DNA from 2 places in the Catellatospora aurea genome. Region 2 is predicted to be linked to the other one. Evidence: riboswitches for the same ligand, from Rfam matches in the RefSeq annotation. Region 2 holds a riboswitch; the other holds the start of a gene.

Region 1 (8,088 bases), on a different contig from region 2:
CCTGGGCAGCTGCCGCTACTTCGGGCCCGGCGAGCACGGCTCGCTCGGCGACTTCAACGACAAGCTCTCGTCGCTGGCCGTCTTCGGCGGCCCGGTCGAGGGCAAGGGCGTGCTCGGCTACGGCGAGACCGGCCTCAAGGGCACGGCCCAGCCGCTCGGCGCGGGCATGCACGAGTCGGTCGCGGGCGAGCTCACCGGCGGCGAGAACACCTCGATCAGCTCGCTGAAGGTCGGCGCGGGATACCGGCTGATCGCCTGCGACAAGGACCGCTCCGCCGCGGGCGGCGCCCTCGGCGTCTGCCGCATCCTCGGCAGCGGCGAGCACGCCACCGTCGGCGCGCTCAACGACAAGATCTCGCTGATCGGCGTCGTCGGGCCGCCGCTGACCGTGTTCTCGGAGGCCAAGGCCAAGGGCAAGAGCCAGAGCTTCGAGACCGGGGTGTACGAGGGCACCCGCGGCGAGCTGGCCGAGGTCGGCGACAACGCGATCACCTCGCTGCGCCTGGAGCCCGGCTACCGGGCCGTGGCCTGCGCCGGTGACGGCAGCACCGGGACCGGCGTGGCCACCTTGGGCCGCTGCCGGTCGTTCCCGCCGGGCGAGCACACGCTGACCGGCACCGACCTGGACGAGAACATCTCGCTGCTGCTCGTCTCGGGTGAGCCGGTCAAGGGCGCGAACGCCACCGCGTACGCCGACCAGGCCTTCAAGGGCGGCAAGTCCGGCCTGGGCCTGGGCATCTTCGAGGCGTCGCGCGGCGACCTCGACGGGGCCGGCAACGACAACATCAGCTCGCTGCAGGTCGCCCCGGGGCACCGGGCGGTCGCCTGCGAGCACGGCACCAAGCCGGTCGTGCTCGACGTGGGCATCTGCCGCTACTACAAGGCAGGTGACGTCACCTTCGTCGGCGCGGACGTCAACGACAAGTTCTCGCTGATCGCGGTCGACAAGGTCGGCGGGGCGCCCGCCAAGCGCTGACGCTCCCGAAGGACGAAGGCCCCGTTCCCGCCGCGAGGCGGGACGGGGCCTTTCCGCGTACCCGATCAGGAACTGCTGCTACTGCTGCTGCTCGAATCGCTGCCGCCGCCACCGCCGCCGAACGAACTGCCGCTCGAATCGGCGCCGCCGCCGGACCAGCCGCCGCCGCTACCGGAGTCGGAGCCGCCACTCGACCAGCCGCTGCCCGAGTCGCTCGACGAACCGCCGCTGCCGACGTTGTGCTGCCAGGTGTGCTCGTCGGTCCACACCGGGTCGCCGGACGAGGTGTGCACGGGGCCGTGGTACCCACCGGGACGGCGCTTGCTTGCCTGCCCCCGGTTCGCGCCGCGCGTCGCCGCGATGACCGCGGCGGCGATCCCGGCCACGACCAGGACGATGAACGCCAGCACGACGAAGAGAAGGATCATTGACTCCATCGGGTCAATGTAGACGTCTCGCGCCAGCGCCGCGCACCGTCAGGAGCCCGCCGCCGGCGGGCATGGAAAAGCGCGGGGTAGCCCCCGCGCCTTTCGCGATGATCAGCCCAGGTCGATCGTCGGGTAGAGCGGGAAGCCCTTGAGCAGGTCGGTGGTCTGCCCGGCGACCCGGTCGGCGACGCCGTCGGCCAGCACGTACGCGGCCTTGGACGGCTTGCCGTTCGTGGTGCCCTGGGTGGTGCCCGCCAGCACGGTGTGGATCAGCTCGGCGATCTGGTCCATCTCGGCCGTGCCCAGGCCGCGCGTGGTCAGCGCGGGCGTGCCCAGCCGGATGCCGGAGGTGTACCAGGCGCCGTTCGCGTCCTGCGGCACCGCGTTGCGGTTGGTGACGATGTTCGAGTCGAGCAGCGCCGACTCGGCCTGGCGGCCGGTGATGCCGTACGACGACACGTCCAGCAGCACCAGGTGGTTGTCGGTGCCGCCGGTGACCAGCTTCGCGCCGCGCCGCAGCAGACCCTCGGCCAGCGCGTTGGCGTTGTCGACGATGCGCTGGGCGTAGTCGCGGAACTCCGGCCGGCGGGCCTCGGCCAGCGCAACCGCCTTGGCCGCCATGACGTGCGGCAGCGGGCCGCCGAGCACCATCGGGCAGCCGCGGTCGACCTGCTCGGCCAGCTCGGACTGGCACAGCACCATGCCGCCGCGCGGGCCGCGCAGCGACTTGTGCGTGGTGGTGGTGACGATCTGCGCGTGCGGGATCGGGTCGAAGTCGCCGGTCAGCACCTTGCCCGCGACCAGGCCCGCGAAGTGCGCCATGTCGACCATCAGGGTCGCGCCGACCTCGTCGGCGATCTCCCGCATGATCCGGAAGTTCACCAGCCGCGGGTACGCCGAGTAGCCCGCGACGATGATCAGCGGCCGGAACTCGCGCGCCGACTTGGCCAGCGCGTCGTAGTCGACCAGGCCCGTCGCCGGGTCGGTGCCGTAGCTGCGCTGCTCGAACATCTTGCCGGAGATGTTCGGGCGGAAGCCGTGCGTGAGGTGGCCGCCCGCGTCCAGGGACATGCCCAGCATGCGCTGGTCGCCCAGCTCGCGGCGCAGTGCCGCCCAGTCGGCCTCGTTGAGGTCGTTGACGTGGCGGGCCTGCGCCTTGGCCAGCGCCGGGCTCTCCACCCGCTGGGCGAGCACGGCCCAGAAGGCGACCAGGTTGGCGTCGATGCCCGAGTGCGGCTGCACGTACGCGTGCTGCGCGCCGAACAGCTCTCGGGCGTGCTCGGCGGCCAGCGCCTCGACCGTGTCGACGTTCTTGCAGCCGGCGTAGAAACGCCGGCCGACGGTGCCCTCGGCGTACTTGTCGCTGAACCAGTTGCCCATGGCCAGCAGCGTCGCGGGCGAGGCGTAGTTCTCGCTGGCGATCAACTTGAGCGACTCGCGCTGGTCGTGCAGCTCCGCGCCGATCGCCGCGGCGACGGCCGGCTCGACGGCACGGATGGCATCCAGCGCGTGGCGGTAGGCCAGAGACTCGCTGGACAGGGACACGTCAGACATGCGGACCTCCTGGACGATACGGAAGAGGCCCAGGCGCACGGCACAGCGTCACGATGACGGAGCCGCTCCCCGATGGTGACCCATCCCAGCGCGCCAGTCACGGCCCAGTCCCCAGCCTAACAACCCGGCCCGGTCCGCGCCTGCCGCCGCACCGTCCCCGCCCACATGGCGGGCGGTCAGCCGAGGGCGCGGTCGAGGTTGTAGGCGGCGGAGATGAGGGAGAGGTGGGTGAAGGCCTGGGGGAAGTTGCCGAGCTGCTCTCCCGTCTTGCCGATCTGCTCGGCGAACAGGCCGACGTGATTGGCGTAGGTGAGCATCTTCTCGAAGGCCAGGCGGGCCTCGTCGAGGCGGCCGGCGCGGGACAGGGCCTCGACGTACCAGAAGGAGCACATGGAGAAGGTGCCTTCCACGCCGCGCAGGCCGTCGGGGCTGACCGCGGGGTCGTAGCGGTAGACCAGGGAGTCGGAGACCAGGTCCTCGGCGAGGGCGTCCAGGGTGGACAGCCACTTGGGGTCGGTCGGCGAGACGAACTTCGCCATCGGCATCATCAGCAGCGCCGCGTCCAGCACCTCGGCATCCTCGTGCTGCACGAACGCCTGCCGGTCCGACGAGAAGCCCTTGCGCATGATCTGGTGGTAGATGTCGTCGCGGGTCTGCCGCCAGTGGGGCAGGTTCGCCGGCAGGCCGCGGTGCGTGGCCATGCGGATCGCCCGTTCGATGGCCACCCAGCACATCAGCCGCGAGTAGAGGAAGTTCCGGCGGCCGCCTCGGGTCTCCCAGATGCCCTCGTCGGGCCGGTCCCAGTTGCCGCACACCCAGTCGACCAGCCCGGTCACCTCCTCCCAGCGGTCGCTGGAGATCGGGTGCGCCCACTTGTCGTACAGGTAGATCGAGTCGATCAAGGCGCCGTAGATGTCCAGTTGCAGCTGGCCCACCGCGTTGTTGCCGATGCGCACCGGACCCGAGCAGCGGTATCCCTCCAGGTGCGGCAGCTCCTCCTCGGGCAGCTCGGTGCGGCCGTCGATGCCGTACATGATCTGCAGCGGGCCGTCTGGTCCGTCGCCGCGCAGCGCCACGTGGCGGTCCAGGAAGTCCATGAACGCCGCCGCCTCCTCGGTGAAGCCGAGCCGCAGCATCCCGTACAGGCAGAACGCGGCGTCGCGGATCCACACGTAGCGGTAGTCCCAGTTGCGCTCCCCGCCGATCTGCTCCGGCAGGCTCGTCGTGGCGGCCGCGACGATCGCCCCCGTCGGCGCGTACGTCAGCAGCTTCAGCGTCAGCACGGAGCGGTTCACCATCTCCCGCCACCGACCCCGGTAGTGCGAGGTCGACAGCCAGTGCCGCCAGTAGCGCACGGTCTGCGTGAACTGCTCCTCCGCCTCGGCCAGCGGGCACGACCGGGGCTGCACCCGGTCGGAGACCCGGTCCAGCGCGAACACGGCCGTCTCGCCCTCGCCGAGGGTGAACTCCGCCCGCGCGTCGCCGTCCTCGATGGCGACCTCGACACTGCTGGTCAGGGCCAACGTCAGCACGTCGCAGCTGAACAGCACCCGGTCGCCCTCGCGCCGCAGCGTGTGCGCCCGGCGGCCGTAGTCGAACCGGGGCGCGACCAGCGCGGTGAAGGGCAGCTTGCCGCGTACGCAGATCACGCGCCGGATCAGCCGGTGCCGGTCCGCCTCGGTGGGGTCGCCGACGATCGGCATGAAGTCCTGGATCTCTCCCACCCCGTCGTAGGCGTAGAAGCGGGTGATCAGGACGTTGGTGTCCGGGAAGTAGAACTGCTTGGTCTGCGCCGGGACGGCGGCGGCCAGCTCGAACCGACCGCCGCGGTCGGCGTCCAGCAGCGCGCCGAAGACGCTCGGCGAGTCGAACCGCGGGCAGCAGTACCAGTCGATGGTCCCGTTCACGCCCACCAGCGCCACGCTGCGCATGTCGCCGATCAGCCCGTGATCGGCGATCGCCAGGTAGCGGCCGTCGGTTCCCCCGTCCCCCACACCGCCAGCATATGACCGGTATGCCCCACCCACCGCACTTAGCCCGCACAGGCCCGGGCCGCCCCCGCCGCCGCGTCGAGATCGCTCGAATTGCCTGGCACCGGTGCGTATCTTGAGCAGCCATTCGCCACCCGCCTGGCAAGTCGAGCGATCTTGAGCGGGATCGAGCGCTGGTCAGTCGGGCAGGGTGATCGTCCGGCCGGGGGCGGCCATCGTGCCGGGCGGGCACCACCAGGTCATCACGTCGGCCACGAGGCGGCCGGCGCGGACCGCCGGGTCCTGCTCGGCCAGGCGGCGGGCCTCGTCCAGCGAGCCGGTGCGGAAGAAGACCAGGCCGCGCAGCGACTCGTCGGCAGGCTCGATCACCGGGCCGTTGGTGACCACGTGGCCCGACGCGCGCAGCCCGGACAGGTACGCCAGGTGCTCCGCCTGGATGCGCGCGGACTCCACGTCGTCGTACTCGGGCGGATTCGCCGGGCGGCGCAGCATGACCAGCTCGAAGGACTCAAGTTCCATGCGGCACAGTGTGCCCGGCCGCCGGACCCGCCCCGCAGCGGACGGGGTCAGGCGCGGGTGCGGTCGGGCGACGGTTGCTCCGCCTCGACCCGGCGCAGTGCCTGGATCGCGCCGTCCAGGCTGGCCCCGAGCGCGCGGGCCGCGGCGCGGTAGCCCCGCGCGGCCTCGTCGAGCCGGGCCATCGCCTCGGCGGGCGGCAGGTCGGGGCGGCGCTCGGCGACCGTGGTGCCGTGCCGGACCCGGCTCACCACCAGGCCCGCGGCCTCCAGCTCCCGGTAGGCGCGAGCCACGGTGTTCACGGCCAGGCCGACGTCCGCGGCGAGCTGCCGGATCGTCGGCAGGTGCGCGCCCGGGGCCAGCGTCCCCTCGGCGATCTGCGTGGCGATGCCCGCCCGCACCTGCTCGTACGGCGGCACGGCGCTGTCGGTGTCGATCTCCAGTCGCATCGGACGCTCTCCTGGTCGCGCGGTCAGAACGCGGAGATGTTCGCCGGGGCGCGCTCGGCCCGGGTCAGCGCGCGGATCACCGCGGCCTGCCCGTGGCGGCGCACCGCGAGCTCGCTCAGCAGCGCGAGCACCGGGTCGAGCACCTCGCGCGGCTGGTCGGGGGTGGGCACACCGACGCTGTACGCCAGGTCGTCGGAGTGCACGGTGATCTCCATCAGCCGGGTGACCAGGAAGTCGTCCAGCCGCATCGCCCACGGCCCGGCAGGCGGGCTGACCAGGCGGTCGACGTGCTCCTCGGCGAGCAGCGTGCGCAGCTCGGACACCGCGCGATCGGTCTGCTGCGCCAGCTCGCGCGGACCGGCCTCGGCGAGCGCCTCGCCGCCCTGGCGGACCCGCACGTTGGTCTCTGCGTCGATCGGGGCGTCGATCCAGGTAACCCGGCTGTAGTGGTCGGCGAGGGCGACCGGCGGCCCGTCCGGGGCGGGCGCGGCCAGCACCCGTGGCACGTTCACCACCTGCGAGGCGAGGTGCCCCGCCAGCCCGGCGACGGTGAAAGCCTCCAGCGCGCTCGGCTTCGCCCAGGCCGCCGCGACGGCAGGGTCGCCGACCAGGGCCGCGGCCGACGCGGCGGCCCGTAGGTATGCCTCGCGTACCGCGCTCATCCGTGCCTCCCGGGCCGCTCGCCGTCTCCGCCGAACACCCTAACCCGCGATCGATCCGGGCACCGGGCGGCGGGACCGCCGGGCCGCACGCACTGACCGTGGGACGTACGCCGCCGTATCCCGCTCGCGGAATGACCGTTCTTGATGATTGACCCGGACCGCCGACCCCCGCGTGCTCCGGGCCGGGACACCTGACCGCCGCCGAAGGGGATCGATCGTGCACGACGGCTCGCTGCTCACCGCCGAACGGACCCGCCCGGCCGTGCCGGAACCCGGGCCGGTTCCCGTCGCGGGCCGGACGCCGCGCCCGGTCGCGATCGCCGTGCTCGCCGGAGCCGGGCTGACCGTCGCCGCCGCGGTGCTGGCCGCGATGCGGATGCTGCCCGCGGGCTCGCGGGCGGGAGCCTGGCGCTACCGGTACGTCGGCTGGTTCTCCTGGGAAATGCTGCTGCCGTTCGCCGGCAGCCTGGCCGCACTGCTGGCGCTGCTGTGGCTGACCCACCGGCTCGGGCAGCGCCGGGAGCGGCTCGTGGTGGGCATGTGGCTGGCCGCCGCGGTGCCGCTGCAACTGGTCGTGCGCGCCGCCGACGAGGTGTCGCTGGGCGCGATCGTCGCCAGCGACCGGGCGAACTCGTTCTACACGCCGTCGCTGCGCTTCACCGCGTACGACTACCTGACCCGCTTCCAGGACATCGTGCACGACCTGCCGCAGCACGCGCGCTCGAACATGCCCGGCAAGACGCTGTTCTACCACCTGCTCGGCACCCTCACCACGAACCCGGCGGCGCTCGGCATCGCGATCACCGCGGTGTCCAGCCTGGCCGCGCTGCTGGTGTACCTGCTGGTGCGCGAGGTGCTCGACGACCGCCGGGTGGCGCTGTTCGCGCTGATCCTGTGCCTGCTGGTGCCGGGTCGGCTGTACTTCCTGCCGATCCTCAACGCGGTCTCGCCGGTGCCGATCCTGCTGTCGCTGTGGCTGTTCACCCGTTACCTGCGGCACGCGCACTGGGGCTGGGCGGTGGGGCTGGGCGCGTCGCTCTACCTGGTGTTCTTCTTCGAGCCGCTGCCGCTGGTCATGGGGCTGACCTTCGCCGCGCTGGCCGTGCTGGCGCTGTACCGGCGGCGGCTGGACTGGGTCGGGCTGCTCAAACTGGTGTCGCTGACGCTGGCCGCGTTCGCCGCCGCGTACCTGGGCATGCGGCTGGTGTTCGGGTACGACCTGTTCGTCAACCTGGCCTGGGTGCTGGCCGACGCGCACGACTTCAACGAGCGCGCGCTGCGGCCGTACGACGTCTGGGTGGTGCGCAACCTCGGCGACTTCGCGCTCTGCGCCGGGATCGCGGCGGCCGTGCTGGTCGGGTACGCCGCCTGGGACGCGGTGCGCCGCGGCGTGACCCGCCCGATCGCCGCGCTGACCCTGTCGGGGCTGGCCGTGCTGGCCTTTCTCGACCTGGTCGGCATCAACCGCGGCGAGACCACCCGGCTCTGGATCTTCCTGGCGGTGTTCCTGAT
Region 2 (8,088 bases):
CCGGCCGTCACGAGCCTGCGTGCCCTGTCGCAGGTGCGGGTGCTGTCGCGCCTGGGACCGTGCTCAGGGTCGCGGCGCCGCGTCAGCCGACGTCCTGCGGCCAGCCGATCAGCCGTGCGCCCAGCACAGCGGTGTGCAGGGTGAACCGCTGGGTGGGTTCGCCGGGGTGGTAGCCGGTCAGGGCGTGGACACGGTCGAGGCGGTAGGTGACGGCGCGCACGCTGATGTGCAGCTGCCGGGCGGTCGCGGTGTGGTTGCCCTCGTTGTCGAACAGCACGGCCAGGGTGTCCAGATACGGCTGGGCGCCGCCGCGGGCCGCGGTGAGCGGGCCGAGCACGGTGGCGACCAGGTCGGTGATCGCGTCGCGGTCGCGCAGCAGCACCGGGAAGACCAGCAGGTCGGCGGCGTGCAGGACCGGGGTCGTGAACCCGAGCCGGTCGGCCAGGTACAGGGCGTTGCGGGCCTCGTCCAGCGACGTGGCCAGCCCGGCCAGGCCGGGATGGGTGCGCCCGACGGCGATCTGCCAGGCGCCGGCGGGCAGGTGCGGATGCAGGTGCCGGGCCAGTTCGGCGGGCACGCCGCGCAGCCCGCCGGCGCAGACGCAGATCAGCTGCCCGTCACGGGAGCTGGTGAGGATGTTGGCGGCGCCGAACCGGGCGGCCAGCGCGTCGTCGACGGCGTGCACGGCCGACGGCGGAAGCCCCGGCGCGCGGGCGACGATGACCATGTGCTGCCCGGACAGGCGGATCCCGTAGCGCTGGGCGCGGGCGGCCAGGCTGCCCGGATCGGGGTGGGTCGCCAGCAGGTCGTCGACGAACGCGGCGCGTTCGGTCTCGCGGAGATCCGCTTCGTCGCGGGCGCTGCCGTGGTAGCCGTCCAGGACGCCCGCGACGGCCGTACGCAGCCGCGACAGCAGCGCGCCGGGTTCGCCGGGTGCGCTCGTCAGGCCACCGGCGGCCCATCGCTGCTCGGCGACGGCCAGCAGTGTGTCCAGGGCGGTGGCGATCGTGATCGACGCGGCCGCGGCGCGCGCGCCGAGCGCGGTGGCGGCGACGGCCGCGCGCCGGTCGGCGGATGCCTGCGGGGTGGCCGCGTCGTCGAGCAGCGCCGCGCAGGCGCCGGCCAGCCAGGTGCTTTCCTCGGTCATGTCCGGGTCCTCGGGGTGGGCGGACAGCGAACGGCGGGCGGGCCGTCCGCTGTCCGCGGCACGGGGTTCAGACGCCGACGTCGCGGCGGTCGAACGTGGCGATCCCCACGACCGCCCCGGCCGCGCCGACCGCGACGAGGACGAGCAGGTGGGTGGGGTGCCAGCCGGTGTGCAGGGGATCGGTTCCGATGAAGTAGTGAAACGGTGACAGCCACTTCAGCCATGCCCCGCCGTCGATCACGCCGGACATGCCGCGCAGGATGTAGGTGCCCACGGCCAGTGCGCCGGTGACCGACAGGGCCAGGCTGCGTCTGCCGGTGGCCGCGCCGACCGCGAACGCGATACCCAGGAAGCACCAGGCGAGCCCGATCAGCCCGGCCGAGGCGGCGGCGATGTTGGTCGCGGGCACGTCGATGCCGACACCGGGCGCGATGGCCAGCACCAGGACCAGCGGGATCGCGGCCAGCACCGTCACGGCCAGGAACGTGGCCAGCAGCCGCTGGGCGGCGAACGCCCGCCGCGACAGCGGGTTGACCATCAGCAGTTCGATGCCGCCGTCCTCCTCGGGACGGGGGATGGTGCGTACGGCGAGGATCAGCGCCGCCATCACGACCAGCAGCGGCCCGACGAGGCTGTAGACGGTGGCCTGCAGGTATCCGGCGCCGGAGGTCATGTCCTGGATGGACAGGAAATCCTTCATGCCAGGCGGGAGCGCGTCGTCCTTGAGTTCGGCGGCGCCCTGGAGGTTGGCATAGAACGAGGTGTAGATCACGGTGAACGCGGCGATGCCGAGCGCCCACCCGATGATGGCGCGGCGGTCATCGCGCCAGGTCTTACGCACCAGCGGTGACATCGCCGGCTCCTTCGGACTGGTAGTAGAAGCTGAGGAACGTCTCTTCGAGGTCCGGCTCGGCCGACAGCAGGTCGACGACCTCGTGCCGGGCGGCGGCTTTGACCAGCGGGTCGAGACGGCCGTCGACGGTGCAGCGCAGCACCGGCCCGGACACCGTCACGTCGCTGACGCCGGGCAGCGCCGCGAACTCCGCGGCGTCGACCGGCCCGTCGAAGTGGATCTCGACGGTGCGTACGGCCCGGCGGCCCAGGGACTCGACGCGTTCGACGGCGGCAAGCCGCCCGTCGCGGACGATCGCGACCCGGTCGGCGGTCTGCTGCACCTCGGCGAGCACGTGCGAGGACATGAACACCGTCTGCCCGGCCGCGCGCGCCTCCCGGACCAGGGCGAGGAACTCCTGCTGCATCAGGGGGTCCAGGCCGCTGGTGGGCTCGTCGAGGATCAGCAGCGCGGGGGAGTGCATGAACGCCTGCACCAGGCCGACCTTCTGCTTGTTGCCCTTGGACAGGGTGTGGATCGGCCGGGACAGGTCCAGTTCCAGGCGTTCGGCCAGCCCGGTCACTGTCTGCCAGGCCACGCCGCCGCGCGCGTCGGCGAAGAAGCGCAGCAGGTCGGCGGCCTTCTCCCGGCCGGGGAAGGCGAGCTCGCCAGGCAGGTAGCCGATGTGGCGGTGCAGGGTCGCCTTGTCCCGTCGGGGGTCCATGCCCAGGACGGCGGCGCGGCCTCGGGTGGGGCGCAGGAAGTCCAGCAGCAGCCGGATGGTGGTGGTCTTGCCGGCCCCGTTGGGGCCGAGGAAACCCATCACCTCCCCGGTGCGGACCTCCAGGTCGAGGCCCTCGATGCCGCGGCGGGAGCCGTAGAACTTGGTCAAGTCCTCGGCTCGAACGGCGATGTCGTCGGTCATGCTCCACAGCATCCGCTGTGTCCCCTCGCAGGTTCCAGGTCCGGACTCGGCCGACTTGGGCCCGCCCACATTGCCGGGACCCGGCAATGTGGGCAGATCCGCGCTGCTCAGCCGGCCAGCAGCAGCGGCAGCGTCAGGGCGTACGCGCCGAGCAGCACCGCGCCGTCGGCACGGGTCAGGCGCAGCCCGCGCCGCAGCAGCGCCCATGCCAGCAGCGCGGTGAACACCATCGCCGACAGCAGCGCGACCGTGGCGGTGCCCGGACGGTCCGCACCGGCCGCGAAGCCGATGAACGCGCCGCCGGCCAGGCTGTTGAACAGGTTGCTGCCGAACAGGTTCCCGACGACCAGGTCGGTCTCGCCGCGCCGTTGCGCCTGGATCGTGGTGACCAGCTCGGGCAGCGACGTGCCGAGCGCCACCAGCGTGAACCCGATGACGAGCTGCGGCACGCCCAACTGCGCGGCGATCACCGAGGCGTTGGCGACCAGCAGCTGCGCCCCGGCCAGGACACCGGCCAGCCCCAGCACGGTGCGCAGCGGCTCGAACCACGCCGCCGAGCGCTTGACCGGCGCGACGATCACGGCCTCGCCCTCGGCCTCGAACCCCGCGACCTCGGCGATCAGTTCTTGGTTGCCACCGCCCCTGGCCCATCGGACCAGCACGAACAACGCCGCCGCCGCGGCAGCCGACAGCAGCAGCGCCGTCAGCGGCGACAACCCGGCCAGTGCCGCCACCGCGAACACGGCCACCGACCCGACCGCCAGCGGCACCTCCCGGCGGATGACCGCCGAGTCGACCGCCAACGGCGCGATCAGCGCGGCGACGCCGAGGATCAGCGTCAGGTTCAAGATGTTGGACCCGACGATGTTGCCGACCGCGATACCGGTGTCGCCACGCGCGGCGGCCAGCGCCGACACCAGGAACTCGGGCGCGCTCGTGCCCAGCCCGATGACCACGACACCGACCACCACCGGGCTGATCCGCAGCCGAGCCGCCAGCCGCGACGCCCCGAGCACCAGATGGTCGGCGGCGAAGGTCAGCAGGACCAGGCCGGCGACGGCGAGCAGGATCTGCGTGATCACGGTGGCCTCCCAGGAAGGGGTCGGGTCTACGGGACTTGCTCGCCGACCAGACTTCCCGGCACACCGGCCCACACCGTGGCCCACCCGCGCTCGCACCCGCGACGCGCGGCCGGCGATCCGCCGCGGGCGCCCTCAGTGGTCCGCGCGGTGCCACCACCCGACCGTGCCCAGTGCTCCGGCGGCGCCGACGAGCACGACGCTCAGGTAGCCGATCGTCCCCACCGGGACGTGCTCGCTGCCGGCGACACCGCTGACCAGAGCCGGCACCGACCAGGCGAACAGGTGCCCGTACCCGAGCGCGGCGATGACCTGCGCGCAGAAGACCGCCAGGAACATCGCCCCGACCGCGGCGAGGTATCCGCGTCCGGCGCAGGCGGCCAGTGCCAGCGGGAACGTCAGCACCACACCCATCGCCGCCACGGCCAGCAGCCGCACCAGGCCCTCACCGGCGACCGCCGCCGACCAGCCGGGCAGGCCGAGACCCGCCCCGATGAGCAGTCCCAGCACGTACAGCTGCGCCGTCAGCGCCAGGCACCAGCCGGTGATCAGCACGAACTTCGCCGTGACGACCGCGGTGCGCGACGTCGGCAGGGCGAGCAGGTCCTTGGCCGTCCGGTCGCTGAACTCGCGGCCGAACACCCAGATCGTGACGACGCCGAAGATGACGAACCCGCCGACCGCCCGCGGCCGGTATCCGCCCGCGCGCAGCGCGGCAGCCGCCGCGGCGTTGTCACGGGCGGCGACGTGCAACGTCCGGCGCTGCTCGGCGGCGAGCTGCGCCGCGTCGAGTTCGCGCAGCAGGCGTCCGTGGTGGATGACGCCGACCCGGTCGGCCAGCCGCGCGACCTCTGCCAGCAGGTGGCTGGACAGCAGGACCGCGGTCCCGGTGTCGGCGAGCTCGCGCAGCAGGGCCCGGATCTCCACCACCCCGGCCGGGTCCAGGCCGTTGGCCGGCTCGTCGAGGACCAGCAGCCGGGGCCGGTGCAGCAGCGCCTTGGCCAGGCCCAGGCGCTGCAGGTTGCCCAGCGACAGCTTGCCGGCCTTGCGGCCGGCGTAGGCGGCCAGGCCGAGCCGGTCGATCGCCTCGTCGACGTGGCCCCGGCCGGGCAGGCCGTGCAGCCGCGCGGCGATGCGCAGGTTCTCCCGCACCGTCAGGTCCGGGTACGCCGACGGTGCCTCGACCAGGTAGCCGACCTGCGCCCAGACCGCGGTTCCGGTGCCGGGTCCCAGCCGCTGTCCGAGCACCGTGACGGTGCCGGCGCTCGGTCTGACCATGCCCAGCAGCATGCGGATGGTCGTGGTCGACGGGCGCAGCGGTGGCACCAGGCACCGGCGTGGGCACGCAGCCTGATCCTCAGCTCATCGGCCACGGCGACCGCCATGACAACGCCCAATGTGCGACATCGGCCCTCCTGATCGTCACGGAACCACACCGCCGACCAGGCTTCCCGGCACACCGGGATCCACGATAGGACCAGGCGTCCACGTCCACAATCCCGGTCCGGCAGGCCGCGGTTGCCGCCACCGGGAACGGGTGAGGCATGCTGTGTGGCGAATGTTGCGACCGGCGGCAAGAGGATGGGAACGACCATCGGGGAGCCACCGCGGAAGCCGACCGCCTGGGCGACCGCGTGAAGGAGCCGCATGTCCGCGACCACCACCACCGCCCGGCTGCTGCCCGGCAAACCCGTCGCCGACCAGGTCCTCGCCGACGTCGCCGCCCGCTCGGCCGCCCTGCGCGCCCGCGGCGTCACCGCGAGCCTGGCCACCCTGCTGGTCGGCGACGACGACGCCAGCGCCGGCTACATCCGCATCAAGCAGCAGCAGGCCGCCGCGCTGGGCTTCGCGTCCCCGCACGAGCACCTGCCCGCCACCGCGACCCAGGCCGACGTGCAGCGGGTCATCACCGCCTGGAACGACGACCCGGCCGTGCACGGCATGCTCGTGCAGTACCCGATCCCGGGGCACCTGGACTACAACGCCGCGCTGCAGGCCATGGACCCCGACAAGGACGTCGACGGCATGCACCCGGTCAACATGGGCCGGCTCGCCCTCGGCATCCCCGGCCCGCTGCCCTGCACTCCCGCCGGCATCGAGGCGCTGCTGGCCCACTACGACATCGGCGTCGCCGGCCGGGAGGTCGTCATCCTCGGCCGCGGCGCGACCCTGGGCCGGCCCCTGGCGATGCTGCTGGCGCAGAAGCGCCCCACCGCCGACGCCGCCGTGACCGTCGTGCACACCGGCGTCAAGGACTGGGCCCGCTACACCCGCCGCGCCGACATCCTCATCGCCGCCGCCGGTGTGCCCGGCATCATCCAGCCCGAGCACGTCAAGCCCGGTGCGGTCGTCGTCGGCGGCGGGGTGCGCTACGAAGGCCGCCGTATCCTGCCCGACGTCGACGAGTCGGTCGCCGGCGTCGCCGGGGCGATCACGCCTCGTGTCGGTGGCGTAGGCCCGACCACCGTGGCGATGCTGTTCCGCAACGTCGTCGCGGCCGCCGAGCGGGCCCACCCGTGACCGCGGCGAGGGCGCAGGTCGCCGCGCTGCACCGCTACCCGGTCAAGTCCCTGCTCGGCGAGCAGCTCGCCGTAGCCGACGTGACCGAGACCGGCGTGGCCGGCGACCGCGCCCTCGCCGTGATCGACACCGGCAGCGGCCGTGTCGCCAGCGCCAAACATCCCCGGCTCTGGCAGCGGCTGCTGACCCTCACCGCCGCGACCGACGCCGACGGTGTGCGGATCACCGGCCGCGGCCTCGACGTGCACAGCACCGACCCGGCCGCCGCCGAAACCATGTCGGCGCTGCTCGGACGCGACGTCGCCCTCACCGCGACCCCGCCGGAGCAGGCCCAGCTCGACCGCGCCGACCCCGACGCCGTCCTGCGCGACGGCGTCGGCGCGGCCGTGCCGCTGGTCACCAGCACCCTGGGCGGCGCGGCCCCGGGCACCTTCTTCGACTTCGCGCCCGTTCACCTGCTGACCACGGCGACCGTGCGCGCCGTCGCCGCGCTGCATCCGGCCCGCCGCGCCGACGCGCGCCGCTACCGGCCGAACATCGTCGTCGACCTGCCCGGCGACGGCTTCGCCGAGGACGACTGGGTCGGCCGCGACCTGCGCATCGGCGACGACCTGGTGCTGCGGGTCATCGTCGCGACGCCCCGCTGCGCGGTGCCGTCCCTGGCCCACGGCGACCTGCCCCACGACCCCGACGCGCTGCGGGTGCTGGCCCGACACCACCGGGTCGTGCCGCTGCCCGCCCTCGGCCCGCAGCCCTGCGCCGGCGTCTACGCACAGGTCCTGCAGCCTGGCCGCGTCCGACCCGGCGACACCGTCGAGGTCTAGGACGTCACCTGCTGCAGCAGCCCGTGCACGAACAGCAGCCGGTGCACGATGTCGCCGTCGGTCACGTCGACACCCCACCGGGCCGGCACCTCCGGGTCGCGTTGACGTGCCTGCGGGAACCGGGCCAGCACGTCGTCGACGACACAGGACCACGGGGCCAGCCCGGCGACCGGACCCAGCGCCGGCACCGGTGCCCCCGCCGCCCGCACCAGCCACCCGTGCAGCACGAAGTCCTCCGTGCCCACGAGCGCCTCCCAGCGCAGCTCCGGCCACAGGCCGGCCAGCCGCCAGCGGTGCGCCGTCAGCACCGCATCGCCGTAGGGCACCTGCCGCCGCTCGTCGGCCGGGCCCAGCACCGCCTCGTACAGCAGCAGCCCTTTGGGCGCCGACCGCGACCGCAGCATCGTCTGCCACCGGTTGTGCGCTGTCATGTACTCGGTGTGCGAAGCCGACAGCTCGGCGCACGCGGCCTCCACCAGTTCCGGCTGGAAGTCGGACATCCGCCGCAGCAGCATCAGCTGGAACTCCCGCCGAGCGAACCCCTTCACGCCGCGAGCGTAGGGGAGGGGCGCATCCCACCAGCCCGATATGACGAAACACGCCTCAGGACGGGGATCGGGCACAGTGCAAGGCCCCTGAGCCGGCACAGGGGTGGTGCTCACGCTGCTCGCGATGCCACGGGACGACCGCGACTCAGGCCTGGCCGACACGGCTTACGAAGCCGTCAGGCGCGCCATCGTCAGCGACCCACCCGACGCGCG

The links. A riboswitch is a leader RNA that binds a small molecule or an ion and turns the genes downstream of it on or off. The one in region 2 is predicted to bind ZMP and ZTP.
Region 1: it holds a riboswitch for ZMP and ZTP, as region 2 does, so the genes downstream of both, ACFQO7_RS01220 (glycine hydroxymethyltransferase) here and ACFQO7_RS33670 (bifunctional 5,10-methylenetetrahydrofolate dehydrogenase/5,10-methenyltetrahydrofolate cyclohydrolase) in region 2, are expected to answer to the same signal.

Annotation. Positions count from the first base shown of each region.
Region 1 covers NZ_JBHTAC010000001.1:253,152-261,239, forward strand. The annotation lists gene ACFQO7_RS01210 (PQQ-dependent sugar dehydrogenase) at 1-976, shown strand, start outside; gene ACFQO7_RS01215 (hypothetical protein) at 1,042-1,413, opposite strand; gene ACFQO7_RS01220 (glycine hydroxymethyltransferase) at 1,516-2,949, opposite strand; ZMP/ZTP riboswitch at 2,979-3,069, opposite strand; gene ACFQO7_RS01225 (glycoside hydrolase family 15 protein) at 3,135-4,952, opposite strand; gene ACFQO7_RS01230 (YciI family protein) at 5,127-5,468, opposite strand; gene ACFQO7_RS01235 (GntR family transcriptional regulator) at 5,516-5,914, opposite strand; gene ACFQO7_RS01240 (maleylpyruvate isomerase N-terminal domain-containing protein) at 5,938-6,576, opposite strand; gene ACFQO7_RS01245 (hypothetical protein) at 6,794-8,088, shown strand, end outside.
Region 2 covers NZ_JBHTAC010000056.1:31,218-39,305, reverse strand. The annotation lists gene ACFQO7_RS33695 (PucR family transcriptional regulator) at 83-1,147, opposite strand; gene ACFQO7_RS33690 (ABC transporter permease subunit) at 1,215-2,000, opposite strand; gene ACFQO7_RS33685 (ABC transporter ATP-binding protein) at 1,981-2,904, opposite strand; gene ACFQO7_RS33680 (calcium/sodium antiporter) at 3,012-3,986, opposite strand; gene ACFQO7_RS33675 (ATP-binding cassette domain-containing protein) at 4,119-5,309, opposite strand; ZMP/ZTP riboswitch at 5,537-5,618, shown strand; gene ACFQO7_RS33670 (bifunctional 5,10-methylenetetrahydrofolate dehydrogenase/5,10-methenyltetrahydrofolate cyclohydrolase) at 5,631-6,503, shown strand; gene ACFQO7_RS33665 (MOSC domain-containing protein) at 6,500-7,327, shown strand; gene ACFQO7_RS33660 (hypothetical protein) at 7,324-7,875, opposite strand.